DNA from 4 places in the Micromonospora sp. WMMD956 genome. Region 2 is predicted to be linked to each of the others. Evidence: riboswitches for the same ligand, from Rfam matches in the RefSeq annotation. Region 2 holds a riboswitch; each other region holds the start of a gene.
The links. Region 2 has a riboswitch for cobalamin ahead of metE (5-methyltetrahydropteroyltriglutamate--homocysteine S-methyltransferase). Riboswitches for the same ligand answer to the same signal wherever they lie in the genome.
Positions count from the first base shown of each region.

Region 1: linked by a shared signal. The riboswitch ahead of O7628_RS31430 (ribonucleoside-diphosphate reductase subunit alpha) and the one ahead of metE (5-methyltetrahydropteroyltriglutamate--homocysteine S-methyltransferase) in region 2 are both predicted to bind cobalamin.
Region 3: linked by a shared signal. The riboswitch ahead of cobN (cobaltochelatase subunit CobN) and the one ahead of metE (5-methyltetrahydropteroyltriglutamate--homocysteine S-methyltransferase) in region 2 are both predicted to bind cobalamin.
Region 4: linked by a shared signal. The riboswitch ahead of bluB (5,6-dimethylbenzimidazole synthase) and the one ahead of metE (5-methyltetrahydropteroyltriglutamate--homocysteine S-methyltransferase) in region 2 are both predicted to bind cobalamin.

Region 1 covers NZ_JARUBI010000005.1:7,255,065-7,262,005, reverse strand. The annotation lists gene O7628_RS31455 (glycoside hydrolase family 2 TIM barrel-domain containing protein) at 1-74, shown strand, start outside; gene O7628_RS31450 (sigma-70 family RNA polymerase sigma factor) at 173-691, opposite strand; gene O7628_RS31445 (SDR family oxidoreductase) at 841-1,602, opposite strand; gene O7628_RS31440 (DNRLRE domain-containing protein) at 1,767-3,131, shown strand; gene O7628_RS31435 (ester cyclase) at 3,258-3,662, opposite strand; cobalamin riboswitch at 3,905-4,116, shown strand; gene O7628_RS31430 (ribonucleoside-diphosphate reductase subunit alpha) at 4,253-6,628, shown strand; gene O7628_RS31425 (ribonucleotide-diphosphate reductase subunit beta) at 6,685-6,941, shown strand, end outside.
Region 2 covers NZ_JARUBI010000005.1:3,529,040-3,535,980, forward strand. The annotation lists gene O7628_RS16225 (enolase C-terminal domain-like protein) at 59-1,069, shown strand; gene O7628_RS16230 (class I SAM-dependent methyltransferase) at 1,137-1,874, shown strand; gene O7628_RS16235 (MFS transporter) at 1,871-3,052, shown strand; gene O7628_RS16240 (acyl-CoA dehydrogenase family protein) at 3,049-4,206, shown strand; gene O7628_RS16245 (hypothetical protein) at 4,361-4,627, opposite strand; cobalamin riboswitch at 4,743-4,957, shown strand; gene metE (5-methyltetrahydropteroyltriglutamate--homocysteine S-methyltransferase) at 5,071-6,941, shown strand, end outside.
Region 3 covers NZ_JARUBI010000005.1:6,219,004-6,225,944, reverse strand. The annotation lists gene cobN (cobaltochelatase subunit CobN) at 1-2,828, opposite strand, end outside; cobalamin riboswitch at 3,117-3,246, opposite strand; gene cpt (chloramphenicol phosphotransferase CPT) at 3,506-4,039, shown strand; gene O7628_RS27160 (hypothetical protein) at 4,074-4,409, opposite strand; gene O7628_RS27155 (hypothetical protein) at 4,521-5,279, shown strand; gene O7628_RS27150 (MFS transporter) at 5,667-6,917, opposite strand.
Region 4 covers NZ_JARUBI010000005.1:2,890,135-2,897,075, reverse strand. The annotation lists gene O7628_RS13380 (TadE family protein) at 1-259, shown strand, start outside; gene O7628_RS13375 (TadE/TadG family type IV pilus assembly protein) at 256-735, shown strand; gene O7628_RS13370 (hypothetical protein) at 912-1,283, shown strand; gene O7628_RS13365 (LysM domain-containing protein) at 1,300-2,499, shown strand; gene O7628_RS13360 (Rieske 2Fe-2S domain-containing protein) at 2,536-3,387, opposite strand; gene O7628_RS13355 (hypothetical protein) at 3,482-3,823, opposite strand; gene bluB (5,6-dimethylbenzimidazole synthase) at 3,897-4,541, opposite strand; cobalamin riboswitch at 4,577-4,776, opposite strand; gene O7628_RS13345 (helix-turn-helix domain-containing protein) at 4,794-5,744, opposite strand; gene O7628_RS13340 (AraC family transcriptional regulator) at 5,901-6,932, opposite strand.

The sequences.
Region 1 (6,941 bases), 3.7 Mb from region 2:
CCAACGGCACGAAGATCGTCCTGTGGTCGTGCAACGGCGGCGCGAACCAGCGGTGGAGCCTGAAGACCTCCTAGCCGCCCGCCACCCGGATCCGGGCCGGCCCGCGCACCCTGCGGGCCGGCCCGTCGTCCGTGCCGCCGCTGCCGGGGGTGGCCAGCGCCGACCGTGCCCGTCAGCCTTCGGTCACCGCGGCGCGGAGGGCGCGGAGCGCGTAGTAGACGCGGGAGCGCACGGTGCCGACCGGGACATCCAGGTCGGCGGCGACCTCGTGGGCCGTCCGGTCACGGAAGTAGACCTCGTGCAGCACGCGGCGGTGGTCTGCGCTGAGCCGGCTGACCGCCTCCCGCAACGCCTGGTTCGCGATCGCGGTGTCGGCGGTGTCGTCGCCGGTCGCGCCGAACTCCTGGTCCGTCTGCGTGGCCACCTCGACCGGGCTGGCCTGCCGTCGCCGGGCCTCGTCGATGACCAGTCGCCGGGCGACGGTGAACAGCCAACGTCGGCTTCGGCCGTCGCTGTCGGGCGGCAGCGAGTCGAGGTGTCGCCACGCCCGCAGCAGGGTCTCCTGGATGACGTCCTCGGCGGTCTGCCGGTTGCTGTTGGTCAGGCCGTGGACGAACCGGGTCAGCGGCGTGCCGTGCGCGGCGAGCAGCTCACGGATGCGGGTGTCGTTGTCGTTGGCCAGGCAGGTCACAGGGCGGTCCAATCACTCGGTCGGCACGGCTGCCGGGAATGACGTTAGGAACGCCGGCTGACGTGTTTGTGACGATGTGGGGCGGCGGTCCGGCCGCGCACGCGCGGGGCCGGACCGCCGGACCGCGCCGCACGGCGCGGTCCGGTCGATCACCTCGCCTGGTCGAGCCAGAGGGCGTCGGGGCCGGCGGGGAAGCGCAGCTGGCCGGTGGTGTCGTGGACGGCCCGCCACACCGTCTCGGCGACGTCGCTCTCCCGGGTGAACAGGTCCTGGTTGACGAAGCCGCCGAGCGTCCTCTTCGCGAAGGGCTCGTAGGGCGCCGGGACCAGTCCCTCCAGCGAGGCGGTGAGGTCGATGTTGTTCGTCGCCCCGGCGGCGAAGTTCGTCGTCAGGCAGGCCCCCGGCTCGACGGTCCTGGCCCGCACGCCGAACTCGGCGAGCTCCAGGGCGAGGGACGCGGTGAACCCCTCGATGGCCATCTTGCTGGCCTTGTAGACGGCCGAGAGCGGCATGTGGCCGAGCACCACGCTGGAGGTCACGTTGACCACCACCCCGGACCCGCGCTCGCGGAACTGCGGCAGCACCGCCTGGGTGGTCGCCATCACCCCGAAGGTGTTGGTCTCGAAGATCTCCCGGACCCGGGCCATGGGCGTGCCCTCGAAGACGCCGATCAGCCCGACGCCGGCGTTGTTGACCAGGGCGTCGACGGGCCCCGCCGCGGCGAACGCGGCGGTGATCGTGTCGGGCCTGGTCACATCGAGCTCCAGGACGCGGAGCCGGTCCGACTCGGGCAGGCCGTCCGCGCGCGGCGTCCGCATGGTGGCGATGACGTTCCACCCCTGCGCAAGGAAGTGCCGGGCGGTCTCCCGCCCGTATCCGGAGGAGGCACCGGTGATGAGGATCGTCTGCATGGCGTGAAGGCTCCTGTCGCCCGTTCGGATGGTTGCCGCACCAATGCTGTGCGGTGGCCGGGGGAGTCACATCTGTCATTCGACTCCCCGATCCGGCCGCCGCTCTGCACTGCGCCGTGTCAGCCGTTGACGACAGATTGACGCCGGTCGCGCTGCAATGACTCATGAGATGCTTCCGCGCACTGGCGCTCGCGGCCGTCGTGCTGGCGGCGACCCTGGTGGCACCGCCCCCCGCCCTGGCGGTCACCACCCACGTCTATCCCGCCACTCGGGACACCTACGCCAACGCCAGCTCCCCGAACACCAACTACAACAGTCAACGGCAGCTCGCCGTCGCCGGCAGCCCGGACCGGATCTCCTATCTGACCTTCGCGGTCACCGGTCTTACCGAGCCGGTCCTGCACGCCGTGCTACGGATGCAGACCCTGGACACCAGCAACGCGGGCAGCAGCGACGGCGGCCACGTGTTCCTGGTGGGCAGCTCGTGGTCGGAGACCGCGCTGACCTACGCCAACCGCCCGGCGCCGACCGGCCCCTCGCTCGCGGCGATCGAGCGGGTGAAGCCCGACACCGTCCACGACATCAACGTCACCGACGCGATCCGGGGCGACGGGGTGGTCAGCTTCGGCATCTTCTCCACCAACACCGACGGCGCGTACTACCACAGCCGCGAGAACAACAAGGCCGGCCCCGCGCTGCTCGTCTACACGGGGGTACCCGGCACCGACGACACCGTGCTCCTCGCTGCCGGAGACATCGCCGACTGCCGCTCCGACCGCGACGAGCAGACCGCCCGGGTCCTCGACGCCGAAGTCGGCGTCATCGCCGCGATCGGTGACACCGCCTACGAGAAGGGCGCCCCCGAGGAGTACGCCGCCTGCTACGCCCCCAGCTGGGGACGACACAAGGCACGCACCCGCCCCGCCGCGGGCAACCACGAGTACCTCACCCCCAACGCCGCCGGCTACTTCGGCTACTTCGGAGCCGCCGCCGGACCACCGGACAAGGGCTGGTACTCCTACGACCTGGCCGGCGGCCAGTGGCACGTGGTCGTCCTGAACGGCAACTGCGCCCAGGTGGGCGGCTGCCACGCCGGATCACCACAGGAACAGTGGCTGCGCGCCGACCTGGCCAACAGCCCGGCACGGTGCACGGTCGCCTACTGGCACCAGCCGCTGTTCGCCTCCGGCGGCCGCGGCAACGCCGCCTACCGGCCCCTGTTCCAGGCCCTCTACGACGCCGGAGTGGAGCTCCTGCTCAACGCCCACAACCATCAGTACGAACGCTTCGCCCCACAAAAGCCGACCGGTGCCGCCGACCCGGACCGGGGCGTACGGCAGTTCATCGTCGGCACCGGCGGCCGGTCACTCCAACCGGACTTCCCGACTGTCGCCCCCAACAGCGAGGTCCGCAACGGCTCCGTCCACGGCGTACTCCGCCTGACCCTGTTCCCCGGCGAGTACCGCTGGCGATTCGTGCCCGTCGCCGGCCAGACCTTCAACGAGGTCGGCACCGGCCTGTGCCATTAGCTCGGTGCCGAGATCGGCCGCCGCCGCTCGTCGGTCACCGCGACGCGCGCGGCGGCCCGGTGGCGTTCGGGCCGCACCGCCGCCGGGGCGGGCGAACTGCGCGCCGCCCCGGCGGCTGGGGTCCGGCTACGACGGGAGGGCGCCGATCTGCTGCATGATGGTCAGCCGGTCGGGCGACACCCAGAACTCCGCGATCTTGCCGGCCTCGACGCGCATGACGCCGATGCCGACCGCCGAGACCCGCCGCCCGCTGGCGGGCACGCCCATGAGCTCCCCGTCGTGGGTGCCCTCGTACCGGCAGCGCAGCGCCACGAGGTCCCCGTCGGCGATCAGCTCGACGAGGGGGTGGCGCAGGTCGGGCATGCCGGCGAAGAACGCGTCACCGAACTCCTTCACCCCCTGCCGGTCCATCGGCGGCAGCCCGGCCGGGTGGAACCGGTAGTCGTCGGTGCACAGGTGCAGCGGGGTCGTCCGGCCGCGGTCGAGCTCCTGGAAGTAGTCGCGGACGATCCGCTTGTTCTCCTCGGACATGGGTGGTCCTCTCGGTCGAGGGGTCGGGATGGTGACGAGCCGGGGCGGGCCCCGCCGCGACGGCTCGCCGGTCAGTCTCGTGCGGCCGGCGGCGCGCGGCGTCTGTCATCCGACTGCATCTCGCCCTGCCGGCCGCCCGCGGTTCCGGCGTTCCGCTCACCCGTCGCGGTGGTGGGGTCACGCTGCGCGGCGACTCGCCCGACACATCATCTGGTGTTGCCATCTTCGCCTTGCGCCCATATATGGTGTCACCCGTAGCTGGTTCGGCCGCCGCTCCACGGTGGTCGAGGCAAGAGGGAACCCGGTGCGAATCCGGGGCTGCCCCGCAGCGGTGAGTGGGAACGACCGCCGTCAACGAAGCACTGGGTCCGGCCGGGCCTGGGAAGCGACGGCCAGTAGGCACCGAGCACGACGCCCGCGAGTCCGAAGACCTGCCAGCGTGCCGCACGCGTCGCGTGCGGCGGTCGAAGGCCGCGTGGGACGGCCGACGCCATCAGCCGGGCAGCGGCGGCGAAGCGCGCCGTCGCGGGTGCCCGGCGGCGTCCTCCCGCGCGCCCTCGACCTCGGGCACGGGCTTGAGGAGGGCGAACATGGGCGCGACGCGGGAGCTGGCGGGGCCGGGGCAACGCCGGCACGTCATGCAGGTCCGGAAGCGGGACGGCGACACCGAGCCGGTGGACGTCAACAAGATCGTCGAGGCGGTGCAGCGCTGGGTCGCCGACCTGGACGAGGTCGATCCGTTGCGGGTGGCGACGAGGACGATCAGCGGCCTGTACGACGGGGCGACCACCGCCGAGCTGGACAAGCTGTCGATCCAGACGGCGGCGGAGCTGATCGGCGAGGAGCCGCAGTACTCGAAGCTGGCGGCGCGGCTGCTGGCCGCGTACGTGGCCGAGGAGGTCCGCGGGCAGCAGGTGGACAGCTTCAGCCAGTCCATCCGGTACGCCCACGGCCTCGGCCTGATCGGCGACGACACGGCCGCGTTCGTGGCCGCCCACGCCCGCGAGCTGGACGACGCCGTCGACCCGGCCGGTGACCTGCGGTTCGAGTACTTCGGCCTGCGCACCGTCGCCGACCGCTACCTGCTGCGGCACCCGCAGACCCGGCTGGTGGTGGAGACGCCGCAGTACTGGCTGCTGCGGGTGGCCTGCGGCCTGTCGCAGACGCCGGGGGAGGCGGTCGCCTTCTACCGGCTGATGTCCAGCCTGGCGTACCTGCCCAGCTCGCCGACGCTGTTCAACTCCGGCACCCGGCACACCCAGATGTCGTCGTGCTTCCTGGTCGACTCGCCGCGCGACGAACTCGACTCGATCTACGAGCGCTACCACCAGGTCGCGAAGCTGTCGAAGTTCTCCGGCGGCATCGGCATCTCCTGGTCGCGGGTGCGGGGCCGCGGCGCGCTGATCCGGGGCACCAACGGCAGGTCGAACGGGATCGTGCCGTTCCTCAAGACCCTCGACGCCGGGGTGGCGGCGGTCAACCAGGGCGGCCGGCGCAAGGGCGCGGCCTGCGTCTACCTGGAACCGTGGCACCCGGACGTCGAGGAGTTCCTGGAGCTGCGGGACAACACCGGCGAGGAGTCCCGGCGCACCCACAACCTGAACCTGGCCAACTGGATCCCGGACGAGTTCATGCGCCGGGTCGAGGCCGACGGCGACTGGTCGCTGATCGACCCGTCCGACGCCCCCGAGCTGCCCGACCTCTACGGCGAGGCGTTCGACTCCGCGTACCGGGCGGCGGAGAAGAAGGCCGTCCGCACCGTGAAGGCCCGAGACCTGTACGGGCGGATGATGCGCACGCTCGCGCAGACCGGCAACGGGTGGATGACGTTCAAGGACGCGTCCAACCGGCTGTCCAACCAGACCGGCGAGCCGGGCAACGTGATCCACCTGTCGAACCTGTGCACCGAGATCCTGGAGGTCAACGACGACGCCGAGACGGCCGTGTGCAACCTCGGCTCGGTCAACCTGGGCGCGCACGTCGGGGCCGACGGCGTCGACTGGGACCGGCTGCGCGCGACGGTCCGCACGGCGGTGGTGTTCCTCGACCGGGTCATCGACATCAACTACTACCCGGCGGCGCAGGCGGCGGCGTCGAACCCGCGCTGGCGGCCGGTCGGGCTCGGGCTGATGGGCTGGCAGGACGCGCTGTTCATCCTGCGCCTGCCGTTCGACTCGCCCGAGGCCCGCGAGCTGTCGACCCGGGTGCAGGAGGAGATCCTGCTGACCGCCCTGGAGACCTCCGCCGGGCTCGCCGAACGGTTCGGCCCGCACCCGGCGTACGCCCAGACCCGGGCCGCCCGCGGCGAGCTGCACCCGGACCTGTGGGGCGCGCGGGTCACCCAGACGGCGCGGTGGGCCGCGCTGCGCGCGCGGATCGCCGCGCACGGCCTGCGCAACTCGCTGCTGGTCGCGATCGCGCCGACCGCCACCATCGCCTCGATCGCCGGCTGCTACGAGTGCATCGAGCCGCAGGTGTCCAACCTGTTCAAGCGCGAGACCATGTCCGGCGAGTTCCTCCAGGTCAACACGTACCTGGTCCGTGAGCTGAAGGAGCGCGGGCTGTGGACCCCGGCGGTCCGCGAGCGGATCAAGCGCGACGAGGGCTCGGTGCAGGGCGTCACCGAGCTGCCCGAGGCGGTGCGGAGCCTGTTCCGCACGGCGTGGGAGCTGCCGCAGCGTGCGCTGATCGACCTGGCCGCCGCCCGCGCCCCGTACGTCGACCAGTCGCAGTCGCTCAACCTGTTCCTGAGCGCGCCGACCATCGGCAAGCTCTCCTCGATGTACCTGTACGCCTGGAAGTCCGGGCTGAAGACCACCTACTACCTGCGGTCGCGTCCCGCGACCCGGATCCAGCAGGCCACCGTCGCGGTCGCCCCGGCCACCGGGCCGGTCGTCGCGGTGAGCGCCGACGAGGCGCTGGCCTGCTCCCTGGAGAACCCCGAGAGCTGCGAGGCGTGCCAGTGACCACCGTTTCCGAATCCCACCCCGCCGGCGAGCGGTCCCTGCTGCTCGACCCCGGGATGGACCTGACCCTGCGGCCGATGCGCTACCCGCGGTTCTTCGACCGGTTCAAGGACGCGATCAGGAACACCTGGACCGTCGAGGAGGTCGACCTGCACTCCGACCTCGCCGACCTCGCCCGGCTCTCCCCGGCGGAGCAGCACCTGGTGTCCCGGCTGGTCGCGTTCTTCGCCACCGGCGACACCATCGTCGCCAACAACCTCGTGCTCAACCTCTACCAGCACGTCAACTCCCCGGAGGGCCGGCTCTACCTGTC
Region 2 (6,941 bases):
TAGTCGTCGCCGGGCCTGCTCTGGTTCCGGCAAGCCGCACAATCGGGAGGACTCGCCCATGGAACTGTCCGTCCGCCGCGAGACACTGCGGCTCATCGAGGTGGTGCGCAGCTCCCGGGGCGAGATCGACTCCGTCGGGACCTGCATGGTCACCCTGACGCACGACGGGATCACCGCCTTCGGCGAAGGCACACCGGCCGGCTACGACGGCGTCACCGCCGACGACGTCGTAGCGGCCATCGACGCCGACGCGGCGGCGGTGCTCGGACGGGACCTGCGGGACCCGGAGGACGTCCTCGACCGGATCGGTCGGTGGGACGCGCCCGCAGGTGCCCGGATGGCACTCGACGGCGCCGTGCACGACTGGATCGGCAAAGCCGCCGGGCAGCCGACCTGGAAGCTGTCCGGCGCGGCCCGAACGCTCGGACCGACCGTCTACACGATCTCCATGGCGGGACCCGAGGAGGCGGCGAACGCGGTCCGCAACGCTCCGGCGGTGGGCGCCTTCAAGGTGAAGGTCGGCGGCCCCGGCGACATCGCAGCCCTCGAAGCTATCCGGGCGGTCACCCCGCTGCCGGTCCGCATCGACGCCAACGAGGCGTGGGACCTCGACACCGCCCGCGCGCTCACCCCCCACCTGCGGCGGCTCGGCATCCAGTTGATCGAGCAGCCGTTCCCGGTGACCGCGATCGACGACTACCACCGCTACCGGGAGGTGCCCGACCGGCTGCCGGTCTTCCTCGACGAGGGATGCACCGACGAGGCGAGCGTCCATGCCGCCCGGTCGTACGCCGACGGTTTCGTCGTGAAGCTGTGCAAGGCCGGCGGGATCCGCGGCGCCCGGCGGGTGATGCAGGCCGGCCGGCGGGCCGGGCTCGGCACCATGATCAGCTGCATGTGCGAGTCGGAGCTGGCCATCAGCCAGGCCGCGCAGCTCGCACCGCTGGCCGACCACATCGACCTAGACGGCCACCTGTACCTGCGGGAGCCACCCTTCCGGGGCCTCGGTCTGGAGAACGGTCGGATCGTCCTGGGCGACGCACCCGGACTGGGCGTCGTGCCGTCGTGAGGAACTTTCCCGGTCATCGATACGACATGTCGACAGGACGCGGGGCGCCGCGCGATGGGAGGCCACGGTGAGCTGGTACGAGGATCTGTCCCTGTGGTCCGGCTTCTCGGACGTGCTCTTCTCCGCCGAGCGGGCCCGGCACGCCGCCGACCTGGTGACCACCTCGCCGCTGTTGGCGTTCCCGCCGGAAAGCCGCGTGCTCGATCAGGGCTGTGGCGTCGGCTTCTTCGCGGTGCCGCTGGCGCGTCAGGGCCACCGGGTGACCGGCGTGGACCTCCACCGCGAGCTGCTCGACCGGGCCGAAGCCGAGGCGGCCGGGACCGGGCCCGGGGCGTCGTTCGTCCGCGCGGACGTACGCGAGTACGTGTCGCCGGACGCGTTCGACGTCGTGGTGAACATGTACACGTCCTTCGGGTACTTCGACGAGCACGACGACAACCTCCAAGTCCTGCGCAACGCGTACCGCTGCCTGGTGCCCGGGGGAACGCTGATCGTCGACCTGTTGAGCAAGGAGGTCTACGCCTCCTGGGTGGGGCCCCCGAAGATCGTCGACGTGCCCGGCGGCATGGTGGTCATGCGCGACACGATCCTCGACGACTGGACCCGGTACCGCACCGACTGGACGCTGGTCCGCGGCGACCGCGCCGAGCACACCTCGCTCACCTGCTGGGTCTACAGCGCCGCGGAGCTGACGGACATGGTCGCGCAGGCCGGGTTCGAAAAGGTCGAGTGCTTCGGCGACTTCGATGGCGGGCCGTACGACGGCGGGGCCACCCGGCTGATCGTCCGGGGAACCAAGGCGTGACCGGCATCCGCCGGTTCACCCGGGTGCAACTCGCGCTGCTCGGCAGCGGCTTCCTCGTCAACCTGATCAACTTCTCGGTGTACCCGTACCTGGCGGTCCTGCTCCGCGACCGGATGAACCTGGGCATGGACCAGGTGGGTGTCATCCTCGGGCTAGCCACGTTCGTGCAGTTCGCCGGCGGGCTGCCGGGCGCGGCCCTCGCCGAGCGGCTCGGCCTCCAACGGTGCCTGCTCGCCGCGATGGTGCTGCAGACGCTCGGCTCGCTGGGCTTCCTCGCCGGCGGCGCCTGGCCGGCGCTGACGATCGCCGCGCTGTTCCTGCGCTCGGCGGCCTCGGCGGTCTACTCGCCCAGCGTGCGGGGCTACACGGTGCTCGGCGCGACCCCGGACGAGCGGCCACGGCTGGTCTCCGCGAGCTACGCCACGGGCAACGTCGGCATCGCGCTCGGGCCGGTGGCGGGCGCGCTGTTCATCCACGACCCGACCGTGATGTTCGCCGTCGCCACCGTGCTGCACCTGGCGATGACGATCGGGCACGCATTCCTGCCCCGGGAACGACGAGCCGACCACGAGGTGGTCGAGCCGCTGCGCCGCGCCCTGCACGGGATCGCGGTGCTGCCGTTCGCCGTGACCGCCCTGACCCTCTACCTGCACATGCACTTCTACCAGTATCTGTCGTCGTACGCCGAGGGCCGGGTGCCGGCCGTGTTCTACGGGTCGGCCATGATGGCGTACTCGCTGCTCCTGGCCGTGATCCAGCCGCTGATCTCCCAGCGGGTCGAGCGGATGCGGTACCCGCACGCGATGGCCCTCGGCTTCGGCGGCCTGGCCGTCGGCATGCTCGCCTTCACCGGAGGCAACGAGATCGCGGTCGCCGCCGGCGTCCTCGCCATCGGCGCGGGCAACTCTGTGATCTTCCTCAAGAACACCCTCGAAGCGCTCGCCCGCACCGACAGATCCCCCACGGTCGTCTTCGGCCAGCAGCGGCTCGCCGAAGGCGCCGGCGCGTTCCTCAGCGGCGTCGCGGGCGGGGGCCTCTACCAGCTGTTCGAGTCCGCCGGGAACCTCGCCGGCTTCTGGCTGGCCATCGCCGCCCAGTGCCTGCTGCTGCCACCGGTCGTGATCCTCGCGGACCGGATGCTCCGCCGCCCCACACCCGAACCGACAGGGGTGTCATGAACCCGGCAGAAGCGATCACCACCGCCCACACCGTCGCCGAGCGGCTCCGCGCGGACGCCGTCGAGCGGGACCACGCCAACCAACCCCCGCACGCCGAGATCGAACTGCTGCGTGACAGCGGCCTGCTCGCCCTCGACCCCGACGACCACCCCACCACACACGCCGTGACCCGGATCGTGGCGGCCACCGACCCGTCGATCGGTCACCTCCTCGGTTACCACTACCTGCACCTGTGGCGGGCCACGCTCTACGACAACGCCGAGCTGGCGACCTCGCTACGCCAGGAGGCCGCCACCGGCCGGGTGTTCGTAGCCGCGGTCAGCAACCCACGCGACACCATCACGGCCACCACGACCAGCGACGGACTCCGCGTCTCGGGCCGCGGCGCGTTCGCCACCGGCTGCGCCGTCGCCGACCGCCTGCTCGTCAGCGCGATCCGCGACGATCACACGGCACGTCTCGTCGTCGTCATGCACGGCAGCTGCAGTGGAGTCTCGCACCCTCCGGACTGGGACAATCTGGGCCAACGCCTGACGGCGAGTGGAAGCGTCGCCTTCGACGACGTCCGGGTCAGCCAGGGCGACGTGCTGGGCACCTTCCCGGCCGACGAAGACGAGTCCAGCCCCCGCCACCTACGCCTGTCCCTGGTGTCGCTGGCCTTCCAGGCAGTCCTCACGCAGGTCCTCGTCGGCATCACTGCCGGCGCGATCAACGAGGCCGCCAGATACACCCGCGAGCGTTCGCGCCCCTGGCCCGCGAGCGGACTCGGGCAAGCCGTCGACGATCCCCACGTGCTGACGGGCTACGGGGAGCTCACCGCAGCCCTGGACGCGGCGCACCTCCTGGCCGACCACGCGACCCGCGCCCTCACCGAGGCCGACGCCCGCGGCCCCGCCCTGACCCCGACCGAACGCGGCCGGACGGCACTGACCGTCTCCGCCGCGAAGGTCGCGTCCAGCCGACTGGCCACGGAGGCGACGAGCAGGATCTTCGAGTTCACCGGCGCGCGCGCGACCGCCCGCGCCACCGGCCTCGACCGGTTCTGGCGCGACGCCCGCACGCTCACCCTGCACGATCCTGTCGCATACAAGGCCCGGGAACTCGGCGACCACCTTCTCACCGGGCGGTATCCACGCATGACGGCACACAGCTGACCGACCCCCGGCATCCGGCGGTGGTCCGACAGAGAAGACCGCGGTGAGGAGCCTGTCGACGCGGGTCGTTCAGATCCGGTCACCGGTGTGGTCCGCGTGGGCACTCAAGGCAGGGGAGTCGACCACGACCGCGAGCGGCTGAGGGGTGACTCCGTCACGCCTCTCGACCCCTGACAGCTGGCCGGGCCGTATCCGAGCCGGCCAGTACCCGGGTGAGACGCTCACACATGCTGTCGGTGGAGTCGCCTTCGGCGACGATCGCCTCGATCCGCGCCAGCCGGGCCCGGGCCTGACGCACCTCGTGCTCCAGCCGGGTGGCGCGGGCAGCCGTCGCGCCTACCTGCCGTCGGCAGGCGTCGAGGCGTTCGAAGTCCTCCGGGCGAATCGCCACCCATTCGCTGCCGTCCACGAGCACGGCCACCCTGTCGATCCTACTGCCCATTCGTCACCTTCCCGTCGGACAGCTCGAGGCTGCTGCCGCGATGTCTCTGTGTCTCGAAGGGGGACGCGCCAACGCCGATCGCTTCTGGACACCTAGGATAGACAGCAGTGCTGGTTCGCTGTGACGCTCAAGCGTCGCGGCGTCGTAAGAGGGAACCCGGTGCGAGACCGGGACTGCCCCGCAGCGGTGAGTGGGAACGACCGCCGTCATCAAGCACTGGACCGCGAGGTCTGGGAAGCGACGGCCATTAGGCGACCGGACAGGTCATGCCCACGAGTCCGAAGACCTGCCCGCACCGCGTACGCCGGCCGGCGTGCGCCGCTGACGGTCTCTCGGGAAGGCCGGGGCGGAAGCCGGTGCGCCCCTGCGCCTCTTCCCTCCCGCCCTCGCGTGAGTCCTCGGACGCTTCGAGGGAAGGACCCATGAGCACCACATTCGGTCAGAGCACCGTGCTCGGTTATCCACGTATCGGTGGTAACCGTGAACTGAAGAAGGCCGTGGAGGCCTACTGGGCGGGCCGCATCGACGCCGCGGAGTTGGAGAGCACCTCGGTCGCGCTGCGCGCCGGGGTCTGGCGGACGCTGCGCGACGCCCGCCTGGACGCGATCCCGTCGAACACGTTCTCCTACTACGATCACGTCCTCGACACGGCGGTGGCCGTCGGCGCGGTCCCACGACGCTTCGCCCGACTCGGCCTGTCAGGGCTCGACACCTACTTCGCCATGGCCCGCGGCGTCGACGCCGAACCGGCGCTGGAACTGACGAAGTGGTTCGACACGAACTATCACTACCTGGTCCCGGAGATCGGACCCGACACCGTCTTCGCCGCGAACCCCGACAAGGCGTTGCGTGAGTACGGAGAAGCCCGCGCACTGGGTATCGAGAGCCGACCGGTGCTGGTCGGGCCCGCCACGTTCCTGCTGCTGGCCAAGACCTCCACACCAGGCGTCGAGTCATTCGATCGGATGGCCGAACTCGTCGACGTGTACGCCGACGTTCTCCGTGCCCTCGCCGCCGCCGGTGTCACGTGGGTTCAGCTGGACGAACCCGCCTACGTGGCCGACCGCACCACGGCCGAGATCGAGGCGCTACACGATGCCTACATGCGGTTGTGCTCCGTGCGGCAGCGGCCGAGGATCTTCGTCGCCACCTACTTCGGGGAACTCGGTGACGCGCTGCCCGCGCTGCTGGACACGCCGGTCGAGGCGCTCGGCCTGGACCTCGTTGCCGGGCCCGGCAACCTGCGACGTCTCGCCGGAGCCGGCCCACTGCACGGCAAGACGATCGTCGCCGGGCTCGTCGACGGTCGCAACGTCTGGCGCACCGACCTTCGGGCGGCGATAACGACCGGTGCCGCGGTCACCGGGCTCGCCGACCACGTCGCCGTGTCCACCTCCTGCTCCCTGCTGCACACGCCGGTGGACCTCGCCGCCGAGACCACGCTCGATCCGCAGCTGCGACGGCGGTTGGCCTTCGCCCGGCAGAAGGTCGACGAGGTCGTCCTGCTCGGCCGCGCCCTGCGCGACGGCACGACGCCGCTGCCTGAACCGCTACCACCCGCCCCGAAAGCGTGGCGCGACGACACCGTGCGGGGCAGGCTCGCCGCGCTGCGCCCAGGCGACAGGCAACGGGGCGACCACCGGCGGCGGGCGGCGGTCCAGCAGGCCCGGTTGCACCTGCCGCCGCTGCCCACCACGACCATCGGCTCGTTCCCGCAGACCGCCGAGCTGCGTGCGGCCCGCGCCGCACACCGGTCCGGCCGGCTCGACGACTCCGGCTACGTCCAGCGGATGCGCGCCGAGGTCGAGCATGTCATCCGGCTCCAGGAGCGGCTGGGCCTCGACGTACTCGTGCACGGCGAGCCGGAGCGCAACGACATGGTCCAATACTTCGGTGAGCAGTTGACCGGTTTCGCCACGACCGAGCACGGCTGGGTGCAGTCGTACGGCTCCCGCTGCGTCCGCCCGCCGGTCATCTACGGCGATGTGGCCCGCAGGGCTCCCATGACGGTCGCCTGGTCCTCCTACGCGCAATCGCTGACCGACCGGCCGGTCAAGGGCATGCTCACCGGACCGGTGACGATCCTCGCCTGGTCGTTCGTGCGCGACGACCAGCCGATCAACGTCACCGCCGACCAGATCGCCCTCGCCCTGCGTGACGAGTGCCGCGACCTTCAGGCGGCCGGCATCCGGGTGATCCAGGTCGACGAGCCGGCCCTGCGGGAAACCCTGCCCCTGCGCGCGGCGGACCAGGATGCCTACCTGGACTGGGCGGTAGGCGCGTTCCGCCTGGC
Region 3 (6,941 bases), 2.7 Mb from region 2:
CGGGGCCGGCCCAGCTCGGCGAGCGGCACCACCTCGACGCCGGTGACCCGACGGGACCGGTCGTCCCAGGTGGGACGGCAGCCGAGCAGGGCGAGCACCTCGGCGACGTCGTCGCCCTGGGTGCGCATGGCGCTGGTGCCCCAGACGGTGAGCCCCACCGAGCGGGGGTAGGCGCCGGTGTCGGCGAGGTGCCGGGCCAGCAGCGAGTCCGCGAGGGCCACGCCGACGTCCCAGGCGTTGCGGCTGGGGATCGCCTTCGGGTCGACGGAGTAGAAGTTGCGGCCGGTGGGCAGCACGTTGACCAGGCCCCGGGTGGGCGAGCCGGACGGGCCGGGCGGCACGAACCGGCCGTCGAGCGCGCCGAGCACCCGGCCGACCTCGTCGGTGGTGCGCGCCAGCCGCGGCACCACCTCGCGGGCGGCGAAGCGCAGCACGTCGGCGGCGTCGGGGATCGCCCGGCCGGTGACCTCCGCGACGACGGCGTCGACCCGGTCGGCGCTGGCGTCGGCGTCGATGCCGGTGCCGGTGCTGGCGCTGGTGTTCGCGTCGGCGTCGGCGGCCCAGCCGAGGGTCTCCATGGCGACGACGAGCCGCCGGGCCAGCCCCTCGATCAGGTCGACGGCGTCGGCGGCGGTGCCGGCGGGGCCGTCGGCCACGTCGGTCAGCTCCTTCGGCACGGCGATGCGCCGTCCCGGCTCGGCGAGCAGGGCGGCCTCGTCGAGGCCGTACGCGGCGGCGAGCGCCTGGCGCAGGCCGGGCAGGGCGCGCACCCCGCCCCACACCTGGGGGGCGCGCAGCACGGCGAGGACCAGGTTGACCCGCGCCTCGCCGGTGGGCGCGCCGCCGAGGACGTGCAGGCCGTCGCGGATCTGCACGTCCTTGACCTCGCACAGGTACCCGTCGAGGTGCAGCACGAAGTCGTCGAAGTCGTCGGCGGCGGGCATGTCGGCGGTGTGCAGGTCGTGGTGCAGCTCGGCGGCGCGCACCAGGTCCCAGATCTGCGCCCGCACCGTCGGCACCTTCGCCGGGTCGAGGGCCTGCACGGTGGCGTACTCGTCGAGGAGCTGTTCGAGCTTCGCCAGGTCGCCGTACGTCTCGGCGCGGGCCATCGGCGGCACGAGGTGGTCGACGACGACGGCGTGGGCGCGGCGCTTGGCCTGGGTGCCCTCGCCGGGGTCGTTGACGATGAACGGGTACACCAGCGGCAGGTCGCCGAGGACGGCGTCGGGGGCGCAGTCGGCGGCCAGGCCGAGGCCCTTGCCGGGCAGCCACTCCAGGGTGCCGTGCTTGCCGAGGTGCACCACGGCGTCCGCGCCGAACCCGCCGTCCGCCTCGGGCGCGGCCAGCCAGCGGTACGCGGCGAGGTAGTGGTGGCTGGGCGGCAGGTCGGGGTCGTGGTAGATGGCGATCGGATTCTCGCCGAAACCGCGCGGCGGCTGGATCGCCAGCAGCACGTTGCCCAGCCGCAGGCCGGCGAGCACGACGTGCCCGTCGTCGACGTACAGCTCGCCGGGCGGCTCGCCCCAGTGCTCGCGGATCCGCTCCCGCAGCGCGGCCGGGACCGCCTCGAACCAGCGCCGGTAGCTTGCCTGCGGCACCCGGGCGTCGGCGGCGGCGAGCTGCTCGGGGGTGAGCCACTCCACGTCGTGACCGCCGGCGGCGATCAGGGCGTGGATGAGCGCGTCCCCGTCGTCGGGCACCGGCCGGTCGCCGAGGTGGTAGCCGGCGGCGGCGAGCGCGGCGAGCAGCCGCACCGCCGAGGCGGGGGTGTCCAGGCCGACGGCGTTGCCGACCCGGGAGTGCTTCGTCGGGTAGGAGCTGAGCACGATCGCCAGCCGCTTCTCGGCGTGGGGCACGTGCCGCAGCCGGGCCTGGCGCGCGGCGATCCCGGCGACCCGGGCGGCCCGCTCGGGGTCGGGCTCGTAGACCGACAGCCCGTCGGCGTCGATCCGCTTGAACGAGAACGGCACGGTGACGATCCGGCCGTCGAACTCGGGGATGGCCACCTGCATGGCGGCGTCCAGCGGGGACAGCCCGGCGTCGCTGCCGGCCCACTGGTCGCGGGTGCTGGTGAGGCAGAGCGCCTGCACGATCGGCACGTCGAGGGCGGCGAGCGCGCCGACGTCCCAGGCGTCGTCGTCGCCCCCGCCGGAGGCGTCGGCGGCCACCGTCCCGCCCGCGGCCAGCACGGTGACGACGAGGGCGTCGCAGCGGGCGAACAGCTCCAGCGGACCGTCGCCGGGAGCCAGCCCGCGCAGCGAGCCGCAGAAGACCGGCAGGGGGTTCGCCCCGGCGGCGTCGACGGCGTCGGCGAGGGCGTCGACGAAGGCGGTGTTCCCGGCGAGGGCGTGCGCCCGGTAGAAGACGATCCCGACCGTCGGCCGCTCGGGCTTGACGGGCCGCTCGCCGTGGACGCCGTGCCCGGGGGTGGGCGCGGGCGGGGCGAAGCCCTCGCCGGTGAGCAGCACCGTGTCGGAGAGGAACCGGGCCAGCTCGGCGAGGTTGCCCGGCCCGCCCTCGATCAGGTACGCCAGGGCCCCGGTGGCCACCCCTGAGGCCACGGTGGACGCGGCCATCAGCTCCGCGTCGGGCACCGCCTCGCCGCCGAGGACGACCGTCGGCACCCCGGAGTCGAGCACGGCCGCGAGGCCGTCCGGCCACGCCTGCCGGCCCCCGAGCAGCCGTACGACGGCGAGGTCGACGCCGTCGAGCAGCGCCGGCACGGCGTCGGCGGCGACCCGGGCGGGGTTGGCCAGCCGATAGCCGACGCCGCTGGCCCGGGCGGCGAGCAGGTCGGTGTCGGCGGTGGACAGCAGCAGGATGCGCACGGAGGGCTCCGGAGAGTGACGCACGGGGCGGCGGGCAGGCCGCCTGCGGGCAGGCGTGGGCGCGGGTTCAGCGGGTACGGCGGGCCTGCGGCCGGCTCACCGGCGCGGGCCGGGGCGCCGGGGGCGCAGCGCGGCGCGGCACCCGGGGCGCGGGCTCAGGTGCGGCGACGGGGCGCGGGCAGGCTGCCGCGCGCCAGCAGGCGGCGACGGTGTACGTCGATGTGCGAGACGCCGTGCGTCATCGGGTCCTCCTCGGGTGTCCACGCCCTGGGGTCGCTCCGACGGCCGAAGTATCCTGGCTTCCGGATCGACGCTCTCCCCCGGCCTTCCAACCGCAGACGCACGGCCGTGACTCACGAGGGGGGATCGCTCCCCGGTGACAGTGGCGGGACCGCGCCGGAATCGCACCGGCTTCCTTCACTGCCGTCAGGCCGCGAATGCTGCCACACCCGACCGCCGCCGGTCAACGCCGGGCTCCCGGCCACCCCACCCCCCCAACTACATCGATGCCTGACAATTGCATCGGGAATCGGATGCGGCGAAAGCAAATGTCGTACGCCGATGGATGCGGTTCGTTCCGCGCGCATTTCCCCGCCGCCTGCCCGCGGGCTGGCTAGGCTGATTCCGATCATCGCCCGCCGGCGCGGGACGGGACTTGCCCGAAGGGAATCCGATCAGTGGCGACGCAGGTCATCGTGCTCAACGGCGGCTCCAGCTCGGGCAAGTCCGCGATCGTCCGGTGCCTCCAGCGCATCCTGCCGCACCCGTGGATCAGTTTCGGCGTGGACGACCTGATCGCCCGGCTGCCGCCGGCCCTGCTGGGCAGCCCCGCCGGGCTGAGCTTCGGCCCGCACGGCGAGGTCGACGTCGGCGGGGACTTCCTCGCCGTGCAGCACGCCTGGCTGGTCGGCATCGCCGCGATGGCGGACGCCGGGGCGCGGATCATCCTGGACGAGGTCTTCCTCGGTGGCGGCGCCTCCCAGGAGCGGCTCGGCGGCTACCTGGCCGACGTCGAGGTGCTGTGGGCCGGCGTGCGGTGTCCCCCGGCGGTCGCGGCGGCGCGGGAGATCGCCCGGGGCGACCGGGTGATCGGGATGGCGGCGACGCAGGCCGAGACCGTGCACGAGGGGGTCCGCTACGACGTCGAGGTCGACACCGCCCGCACCGAGTCGCTCGACTGTGCCCGCGCCATCGCCGCGCACGTGCGCTGAGCGACTCGGTGCGGCGGGCCGGCGGCGCCCGGGGTCAGCGCGCCCGGCGCTCCGGGTGCGCCCGGTTCCAGGCCCGCATCCGCTCCGGGTACCCGGTCCGCGCGGCCTCGTACAACGGAACGGCGTGCCGCTGGGCGATCTTCGCGGCGGCCCGCGGCGACCCGGTCCGCCGCCGGATCCACTCCCCGTCGTGGGCTATCGCCATCACGGTGGTGTCGGTCGCGGTGGTCTCCGGCTCCAGGTAGAACTCCACGCCCCGGCGGCTGCGGACGAACGCCTCCAGGGCGGCCAGGTCGTCCGGCGTCGCCTCGCGGTCGAGCTTCGTCGGGATCCCGTCGGCGACAGGTCGGCGGCGGCTGAACCAGCCCATGCCCGGCTCCTCTCCTCGGCGTGCCCTCCAGTGGAGCATCCCCGCCTGGCAGCCTGCTGGACGCGGGATGTGAGGAAGCTGACCCGGCTCGCCTCCCCGTACACTCGCCCGGTGGCGGCGTGGCGGGCGGTGGCGGCCCGGGACAACGCCGACTGGTGCGACGTGGTCGGCCGGGCCCACGGCCTCGCGGGGGCGCGCGACGCGGACGCCTGGTCGGTGCCCCGCCGTTCCCCGCAGTGGTATCCGGACGCGGTGACCCTGCGCCCCGGCGTGGACGCCGCCCGGCTGCTGGCCCGGATCGACGCCGGCCCCGGCGCGTCGGTGAAGGACAGCTTCGCCGACCTGGACCTCGCCCCGCACGGCTTCCGGGTGCTCTTCGCAGCCGAGTGGATCCACCGCCCGCCCGCCACACCGCCCAGCGCGCCGCTCGTGGTGCCGCTCGTCGTGCCGCCCGGGGCCGGCCCGACGGCACTGAGCCCGGTCACGTCGGCGCGAGGGCTGGCCGACTGGTCCGCCGCGCACGGCAGCGAGGTCCTGCGCCGGCCGGCGCTGCTGGCCGACCCGCGGGTCACGATCCTCGCCCGGCACGCGGCCGACGGCGCGGTCACCGCAGGCGCCGTGCTGACCGACGGAGGCCCGGCGGTCGGGGTCTCCAACGTCTTCGCCGCCGACGGCGATCTCGCCCGGGTGTGGCGGGGCGTCGTGGCCGCCTGCCCGGACCGGCCGCTGGTCGGCTACGAGTCCGGGGGCGGCCTGCCGCCGGCCGAGGAGGCGGGTTTCCGGCGGATCGGGCCGCTGCGCGTCTGGCTGCGCCCGGACCCCCACCCCGACCCGGACCGCCAACGCACCCCGAAGCCCACCACCCCCTGACCACTCTGCGCAACCGCCGCACGGGGCGTTCGCGCCCGTGCGCCCGCCTGACCGTCGGTCACCACCAGTTCGCCCCTCCCACTCACACTCGGCCCTTTGCTCTGCACCCACCGACGCAGCATCTCGGTCGAGCTGGTCGAATAGCCAGTCGCGAATGAATGACCACGCACCGACGCGGTCACGCTGCGCAAGCACTGCGTATGTGGGTGCAGAGCAAAGCGCCCCGACGGGTGGGTGCCTTCCGGCCCCGACGACGGCCGCCTAAGTCACCTTGCGTAATGAGGGGCGGCTGAGGAGCGAGCTGCTCCGACGGCTGAGCCCGTGACCGGCGGCGGGCGGTGGCCGGGACGTCGTCCCGGCGGTCGGGGCTAGGCCGGGCGGTCGGGGCTAGGCCGGGCGGCTGCGCGTGCCGGCCGGCGGCCGGAGCACCGGGACCAGGGCGAGGGCGGGCACCAGGAGCAGCGGCACCAACAGCAGCGCCCGCAGCGTGCCCACCTGGTCGCCGAGCAGGCCGAGCAGCGGCGGGCCGCCGAGGAAGGCCGTGTAGCCGATCACGCCGACGACGCTGACCCGGGCCGGCGCCCGGTCCTCCTCGTCGGCGGCGGCGCTGAGCCCCACCGGGAAACCGAGCGACGCGCCCAGCCCCCACAGCGCCACGCCGAGGATCGCCACCGGCCCGTCGCCGGCCAGCACCGCGAGGCCGGCGCCCGCCGCGGCGAGCAGGATGGTGCCCAACAGCACGGGCACCCGGCCCCAGCGGTCGATCGCCACCGTTCCGGCGGTGCGCCCGATGGTCATGCCGACCACGAACACCCCGAACACGGCGGCGCCGGCCGCCTCGCTGAGCCCGTACCCGTCGACGAACGCCACGGCCAGCCAGTCGTTGGCGCTGCCCTCGGTGAACGCCATCACCAGCACCAGCAGGCCGATGAGCAGCGTGCGCGGCTCCCGCCAGGCGGCGAGCAGCGACGCGCGCCGGGCCGCGGCGGCGGCCCGCTCCCCGCCGGCCGACGCGGTGCCGGCGGCGAGGAACGTCCGGACCCCGAGCAGCGTGCCGACCATCACCAGCGCCGCGAGGACGCTCAGGTGCGCGGCGATCGGCACCCCGACCCGCGCGGCTCCAGCCCCGATCCCCGCCCCGGCCACCGAGCCGAGGCTCCAGGCCGCGTGGAACCGGGGCAGGATGGTACGCCCCAGCCGCCGCTCGACCGTCGTACCCTCGATGTTCATCGCCACGTCGCAGGTGCCGGCGCCGTAGCCGAAGGCGAACAGGCCGACGGCCGCCCCGGGCAGGAAGCCGGCGACCCCGGCGGACGTGCCGGCGACGGCCAACCCGCCCGAGACCAGCGCGGTGCCGAGCAGCACCGCGCGGGCCGTGCCGAGGCGCTGGGCCACCAGCCCGGCCGTCGGCATGGCCAGCAGCGACCCCACCGACATCGACAGCAGCAGCAGGCCGAGCCCTCCGGCGCTGAGGTCCAGCGCCTCCCGGGCGGCCGGCACCCGGGCGAACCAGGTGGCGATCGCGAGCCCGTTCAGGGCGAACACGGCCGCCACGCCGTTGCGGGCGGGCAGGACCGGGCGTTGCGCGCCGACCCGACCGCCATCCGGCTCGGCAGGCGGTGCGTCGGTGCTGCTCACGACGAGTTCCTCTCGGCTCTGCGG
Region 4 (6,941 bases), 640 kb from region 2:
CAACGCCGCGCAGAGCGCGGTCAACGCCCAGCGCCTGTACGAGGCCCCCGCCGGGGCCGGCGAGGCGCGGGCAGTCGACTTCCTCACCGCCGCCGGGGACTGGCTGGTCGGCTGGGACCAGCCGGGGCCCGCCTGCGTCACCGGCGTCGCCGAGGTGACCTGCACGGTCAGCGGGGACTCGTTGTCGGTCATTCCCGGCGTCAGCTTCCCGGTGCGCCAGACCGCGCACGGCACGATCGAACGGTGGACGACCGGATGAGCCGCCGCCGTCGCCCCGCAGCCGAGCACGGCTCGGTCGCCATCGAGGTGGCCGTCCTCGCCCCCGCGTTCATCGGGCTGATGGTGCTGGCCGGCGTCGCCGGGCGTACCGCGATCGCGCAGGAGGCCGTCCAGTCGGCGGCGCACGACGCCGCCCGCGCCGCGTCCATCTCCCGGGACGCCGAGACCGCCCGCGAGCAGGCCCTGGCCGCCGCGCAGAGCCAACTCGACTGGCAGCGGGCCAACTGCGCCGGCCAGCCCTCGCTCACCCTGCGCGGCTCGGTGGGCGGCTCGCCGACCAGCTTCGCCGAGGCGTTCGACAGTGGCCCCGGCACGACGGCCGCCGTGACGGTGCAGGTCACCTGCACCGTCTCCTTCACCGACATCGACCTGGCGTTGCTGCCCGACATGGCGGCCAGCCGGACGATCTCGGCCAGCTTCACCTCCCCGCTGGACCGCTACCGGAGCCGGTCGTGACCGCCCGCGTCCCCGGTGCGGCCGCGCACCCCGACCCAGCCGAAGACCGGGGCGAGGGTGCGAGCTCCACCCGCGCCACCGGCGGGGGCGGGGGTGCGGGCTCCGCCCGCGTCGACGGGGCGGGGCGTCGGTGGCGCGGCGACGACGGCCGGGTCAGCCTGTTCCTGGCGGCGGCGATGATCGGCGTCCTCGCGATCATCGGCCTGGCCTTCGACGGCGCCGGCCAGCTCCGCTCCCGGCAGCTGGCCGACAACCTGGCCGCCGAGGCGGCCCGCACCGGCGGCCAGTCCATCGACCGGGCGAAGGCCATCCAGGGTGGCCGCAAGGAGATCGACGAGGCGGCGGCCAGGGCGGCGGTGACGAGTTACCTCGCCGCGGCCGGCGCCACCGACCACAGCGTCGAGTTCCCCGTCGTCGACGGGGAGAAGCTCATCCGCGTCCAGGTCACCGTCACCTACGACCGCTACCTGCTCGGCTTCTTCGGCTTCGGCGCCGACGTCACCGTCTCCGGCGAGGCCACCGCACGCGCCCTCACCGAGGGCCCCTAGGAAGGGAAGGCACGCCATGGCCGCACCGGGTCGCTCCGCCGCACGGCGGGTCGGGCAGGTACTCACCGGGTTCGGCGCGCTGGTCGTGCTGATCGCCGTGCTGGTCGGGGGGCCGGTGGCGCTGATCGCGTTCGCCGGGAACCCGCTGCCCGACCACCTGCCCAGCCTCGCCGAGGTCGGCACCACGCTGACCAGCCGCGACGACGGCCAGCTCTTCCTGCGGGCGCTGGCCCTGGTCGGCTGGTTCGGCTGGATCACCTTCGCCTTCTCCGTGCTCGTGGAGCTGGGCGCGCAGACGCTGCGCCGGCCGGCGCCCCGGCTGCCCGGCATGAGCCGGCAGCAGCGCGCCGCGGCGGCGTTGGTCGGCTCGGTGGCCCTGATCATCGCGGCGAGCCCGGCCGCCGCCAGCGCGGCCACCGTGCTGTCCGGCCCGTACCCCGCCGCCGCACCCGCCGCCGTCGTCGCCGGGGCGCCGGCGGCCCGCCCGGTCGCCGCGCTGCCGGTGGTCGACGCCCGGGCCGCGACGCCGCCGGCCGCCGCGGCGGCCGGGCTCCGGCAGGAGGCGGAGCCGGCGGTGTACCGGGTGGCGAAGGGCGACTACCTGGGCGAGGTCGCCGAGCGCTACCTCGACGACTTCGACCGCTACCGGGACGTGGCGAAGCTCAACCGGCTGGGCGACCCGGACCGCATCCGCCCCGGGCAGCTGATCACGCTGCCCGACGGCGTCCACGACGCCGGGGCCCGCCGGCACGCCACCGGGAAGCTGGTGGTCCGGCCCACGACGCCCACCCCCGGCGGTACTGTCACCCCCCGGCCGCCGTCGGCCCCCGGCACCCCGCCCGCCGCCGACGCGCCGGGTGCGGCGCAGCCCTCGCCCATCCCGCCCTCGCCCACCTCGCCACGGGCCACCCGCCCCGCCCCCGGCCCCTCCACCGCCCAGCCGCCCGCCGGTTCGTCGTCGGACGGCTCGTCGCACGGCACCCAGCAGGTCGCCCAGCCGCCCTCCGGCCCGCAGCCGGCGATGGCCGCCGGAGCGTCCCGGGCGGGCGCGGGCGACCAGGTGAACCGGCCGCTCGCCGTCTCGGCGGTGCTCGCCGTCGCCAGCATCGTCGGGGCGCAGATCGGGGCGGTTCTCGGCCTGCGCCGCCGGCCGGCGGTCGTCCGGGCCACCAACAGCGCGCGGGCCCTCGTCACCGGACGGCACCGCCGGGACTGACCCCAGCCGGCGCGCGGGGCGCGGCGGGGCCCGGGCTCAGGGCAGCCGGGCCTCCAGGACCCCGTCGACCACCCGGGTCGGCAGGATCTGCTGGTCGTTACCGGACGGCCCGTGCATGACCTCGCCACCGTTGAGCCGGAACGCGCTTCCGTGCCACGGGCAGACGACGCAGGCGTGCCCGTCGATCTCGGTGACGTCGCCCTCGCCGAGCGGGCCGCTCTGGTGCGGGCAGCGCTCCAGCATCACCGTGACCTCGTCGCCGTGCCGGTAGAGGATCACCGAGACGTCGTCGACCTCGCGGGTGACCAGCTTCCGTTGCGGCAGGTTGGCCATGTCCGCCAGCGGGTGCCAGCCCTCGCCGATCCGGTGCAGCTCGGAGATGCTCTGGTTGACCTGCGCCCCCTGCTTGTACGCGAGGTGCCCGCCGAGGTACGCCCCCGCGCTCGCCGCGCCCAGCCCGAGGTACGCCAGCGCCCGCCCCGTGCCGTGCCGCCCGCGCAGCCGGGCCGCCAGCGAACCCGCGTACAGGGTGAGGCCGACCGCGTTGGCGGCGGCGTGCACCAGTCCGACGCGGCGCTGCTCCCGGGAGAGGGCCGCCCAGTCGTTGAGGCCGGCGATCGCCGCGGGGAGGGCGCTGACGGTGCCCAGCCCGACCAGGGCGGTGGCCGCCCGGCGTTGGCCGGGCATCAGGTCGAGCACGGCCGCGCTGATCCAGGAGCCGACCGGCACCTGCACCAGTGCCGGGTGCAGCGGATGACCGATGAAGACGCCGTGCAGCAGGTCACGCACCCGCTGCGGGCGCAGGGTGGCCTGGACGACGCGTTGCAGCCGGTCACCGGTCCGGTCCAGCGTCGAGGCCTGTTCGAGTTTCGTCAAGAGTGCCCGCATTCCGTCCGACTTCCCGGCAGAAGCGGTCGCAAACCGGGCAGCCGCAGCGGGTCTCCAACGTACGCGGGTCCGCGCGTACGCCGGACGGGGCCGGCTACAGCCAGGGGCCACTGCGGCAGATGAACTGGGTGGTCCCGCTGTACTGGGTGGCGCTGCCGTCGAAGTAGCTGTAGCTGGCCCGTACGGGGTGGCCGAGGTTGCTGGCCGGGCAGGTGGCGAAGAGGGTCGACCCGGCGGTCGTGAAGGTGCCGACGCTGCCGGAGTACCAGGTGACGGTCCACGTCGTCGTGCCGGTGCTGCTGGCGTCGCAGTAGAACTGCGACGCGCCGGACTCGCAGAAGGGTGCCGGGGCGGCGGCGAGGGCCGGGGTGGCGGCGGCGGCCAGACCCAGGGTGGCGAGGACGGATGCGGCCAGGACCTTGACGGTGGTACGCATGGAACTCCTCCCGACGTAGCTAAGCGATGACTCAGGGCGACGTCAGCCTAGCCGCCGCATAGACGTACCTGAATTAGCTGTTCGGTCGGTCAGCCGACCGTCGCGCCCAGCGGTCGTGGTGCAGCGCCTCGGCGAGGGGTCGGCCCCGCCGCCACCCGTGCCGCTCCAGGTCGGGCACGGTCTCCAGGTGCGTCACCGGCCCGACGCAGAGCCAGGCCACCGGCCGGATGCCGGCCGGCACGCCCAGCAGCTCGGCGAGGAACGGCTCCCGGTAGAAGGAGACCCACCCGACGCCCAGCCCCTCGGCGGTGGCGGCGAGCCAGAGGTTCTGGATGGCCAGGCAGACCGAGTAGAGGCCGGCGTCGGCGATGGCGTGCCGACCGAGCACGGCCGGGCCGCCGCGCTGCGGGTCGTAGGTGACGACGACCGACAGCGTCGACTCCAGCACCCCGTCGATCTTGATACGCGCGAACCGTTCGGCCGCCGCGCCGTCCAGGGTGGCGGCGAAGGCGGCCCGCTCGGCCTGCACGTGCCGGTGGAACCGGCGGCGGACGGCGGGATCCCGGACCAGGACGAAGTCCCACGGCTGCGAGTAGCCGACGCTGGGCGCCGCGTGCGCGGCGACGAGGATCCGGTGCAGGGCGTCGGCCGGCACCGGCTCCCCGGTGAACTGGGCCCGGACGTCCCGGCGGCGGCGGATGGCGTCGTAGAGTTCCACAGGCAGGCTCCCGCTGCGCTCGGCCCACCTCGACGGGTGGGCGGTCGACGCGAGGCCGGTCTTCGGACTCCCGGATCGACGCCTGCCCGTCCGCCTTCCCAGCCGCACGGCCAGTGGCTGCGCTCCTCGCGCGTGGACGGTGGCTCCCCGGTCACCGCGGCGGGCCCGTGCCGGATTCACACCGGCTTCCCGATTCTCCCCGCGCAGGCGGGGCACCTCGCATGATCGTGCCGCCGGCGATGCTAACCCGCGTCAGCGGCGCAGCGTCCGGCCGGGCAGCTCCCCGTACGTGGCGAGATAGCGGGCGGCGAAGCGGCGCGGGTCGGCGAATCCCCAGCGGGCGGCGACCACGGCCACGGAGACGCCGTCGCCGGGCACGGCCCGGGTCAGTTCCTGGCGGGCCAGATCGAGCCGCACCCGGCGCAGGTAGGCCAGCGGGGTCGTGCCGAGCTGACTGCGGAACGCGAGCTGCACCGCGCGGGGGGTGGTGGCGGCGGCGCGGGCGATGTCGACGAGACCGATGTCGGTCCCGGCGGCCGATTCGATGAAGGCGATCGCCCGGCGCAGGGTCCCCTGGTGGGCGTCGGTCCGGTCGCATGACCGGTCCGCCACGACGGCGTTGCTGGGGAACGCGGCGAGCGTGGCCGCGGCGAGCAGGCGGCCGAGGCCGCCGAGCACGAGCGGGGACGCGCCCGGCGCGCCACCGGCGGCGATGACGGACTCCGCGTACCGGACGGTCCGCCGCCACCGCCACTGGGCATCGGCGCAGACCGGCCGGAAGCTGGCGAACCGCAGGGGGGCCAGCGGGCGGTCCGGGTCGACGCGGGCGACCTGGTCGAACAGCGAGAGGTCCAGCAGGACGGAGGTCACGTCCACGTCGCTGGACCACGAGGAGCCGGGCAGGTCGGGCTGGTAGAGCACGCCGACCTCGCCGGGCCCGATCAGCTCGTCGACCCCGTCGCACCGGTGCCCGAAGCACCCCCGGCGGGGGGCGGCGAGCAGGACGTACCCGAGCGGTTCCGCCTGCACCCGCAGGTCCAGGGAGATGCTGATGTCGTCGATGCAGAACGCGCCGGTGCTCCACCGGTCGTGGCGCAGCGGAAGCCCGGTCGGCACCGCGGCCAGTCGCACGCTGCGGCCGTACGAGGTCTCGAAGACGTGCGCCGCCTCGGCCGGATCGCTGGTCGAGAACCGGGTGAGCACCGGCGGGCCATTATTACTGCAAGTCACTTATCCACATCCCTCAGTCACGAGGGAGCCTAGCCACCCGGCGCGGGCGGGCCGCGCAACGGCACGCCGGGGCGGTTCCTCCCCCGCCGGCGACCGGCGCGGCCGACGGGCCGGGGTTCGCGCCGTCCGTCAGCCCCGCAGGGTCTGGCTGGGCGGCTGCCCGTAGGCCCGGCGGTACTCGGTGGCGAACCGGCCCAGGTGGGCGAAGCCCCACCGCGCGGCGGCGGCGGCCACGGTGAGGCCCGCGCCGGGCTCGGCGGCCTGGAGGTCGCTGTGCACCCGTTCCAGGCGCACCCGTCGCAGGTAGCGCGTCGGCGTGGTGTCGAGGTACTTCCGGAAGGCATGCTGGAGCGCCCGCGCGCCCAGCCCGGCCGCGACCGCCACGTCGGTCAGGGTCAGCGCCTGGTCCGCGTACTGCTCGATGTAGGCGACCGCGCGACGGACCGCGGCCGGCGCGACGGCCCCCGCGCCGCGCGTCGGCGCCTCGGTCATCGTCGTGTTGGGGAACGTGGCCAGCGCGACGGCCACCAGCAGGCCCGTCGCCTCCGCCTGCACCAGGGCGTTCGTCCCGAACGCGGCGCCCGGCAGCGCCACCTGGGTGAGATAGCGCGTGGTGTTGCGCCAGAGCTGCGCGGCGGACGGGGACACCGGCAGCAGCCCCTGGAACCGCAGGTCGACCGGCGCGAGCCCGCACCGCTCCTGCGCCACCCGCCGCACGTCGGCGAGGGGCAGCTCCACCGCGACGACCTCCATGTCGCGGTGCAGGATCGCCCTGGTCCGCCGGGGCGGCACCAGCAGCAGGCCGCCCGCGCCGGCCATCACCTCCCCGGCCCCGACGTCGACCCCCCAGCCACCGGAGAGCACCTCCGCCACCCCGACGACGTCCCGGGTGGACACGTCGTTGTCCGCGTTCATCGGATAGCGCACCCGGGCGACGCTGGTCGCGCCGAACCGCGCGTGGGCGGCCCGGAAGATTCCCCCCGCGCGACGGTCGAATGCGCGTAGCCGGTGTTCCGGATAGGCCGCCAGCAGCCAGCGGTGCGCCTCGTCCGGGTCGTCCGTGACGAGCCGCGACCACGACCCCGGCGGGTCGGCGGGCGCCTCGTCGCCGCAGTCGACCTGCTTGCTCGCCGAGGGCCCCGCCCTGGTTCCTCCTGTCACGACCTCTCC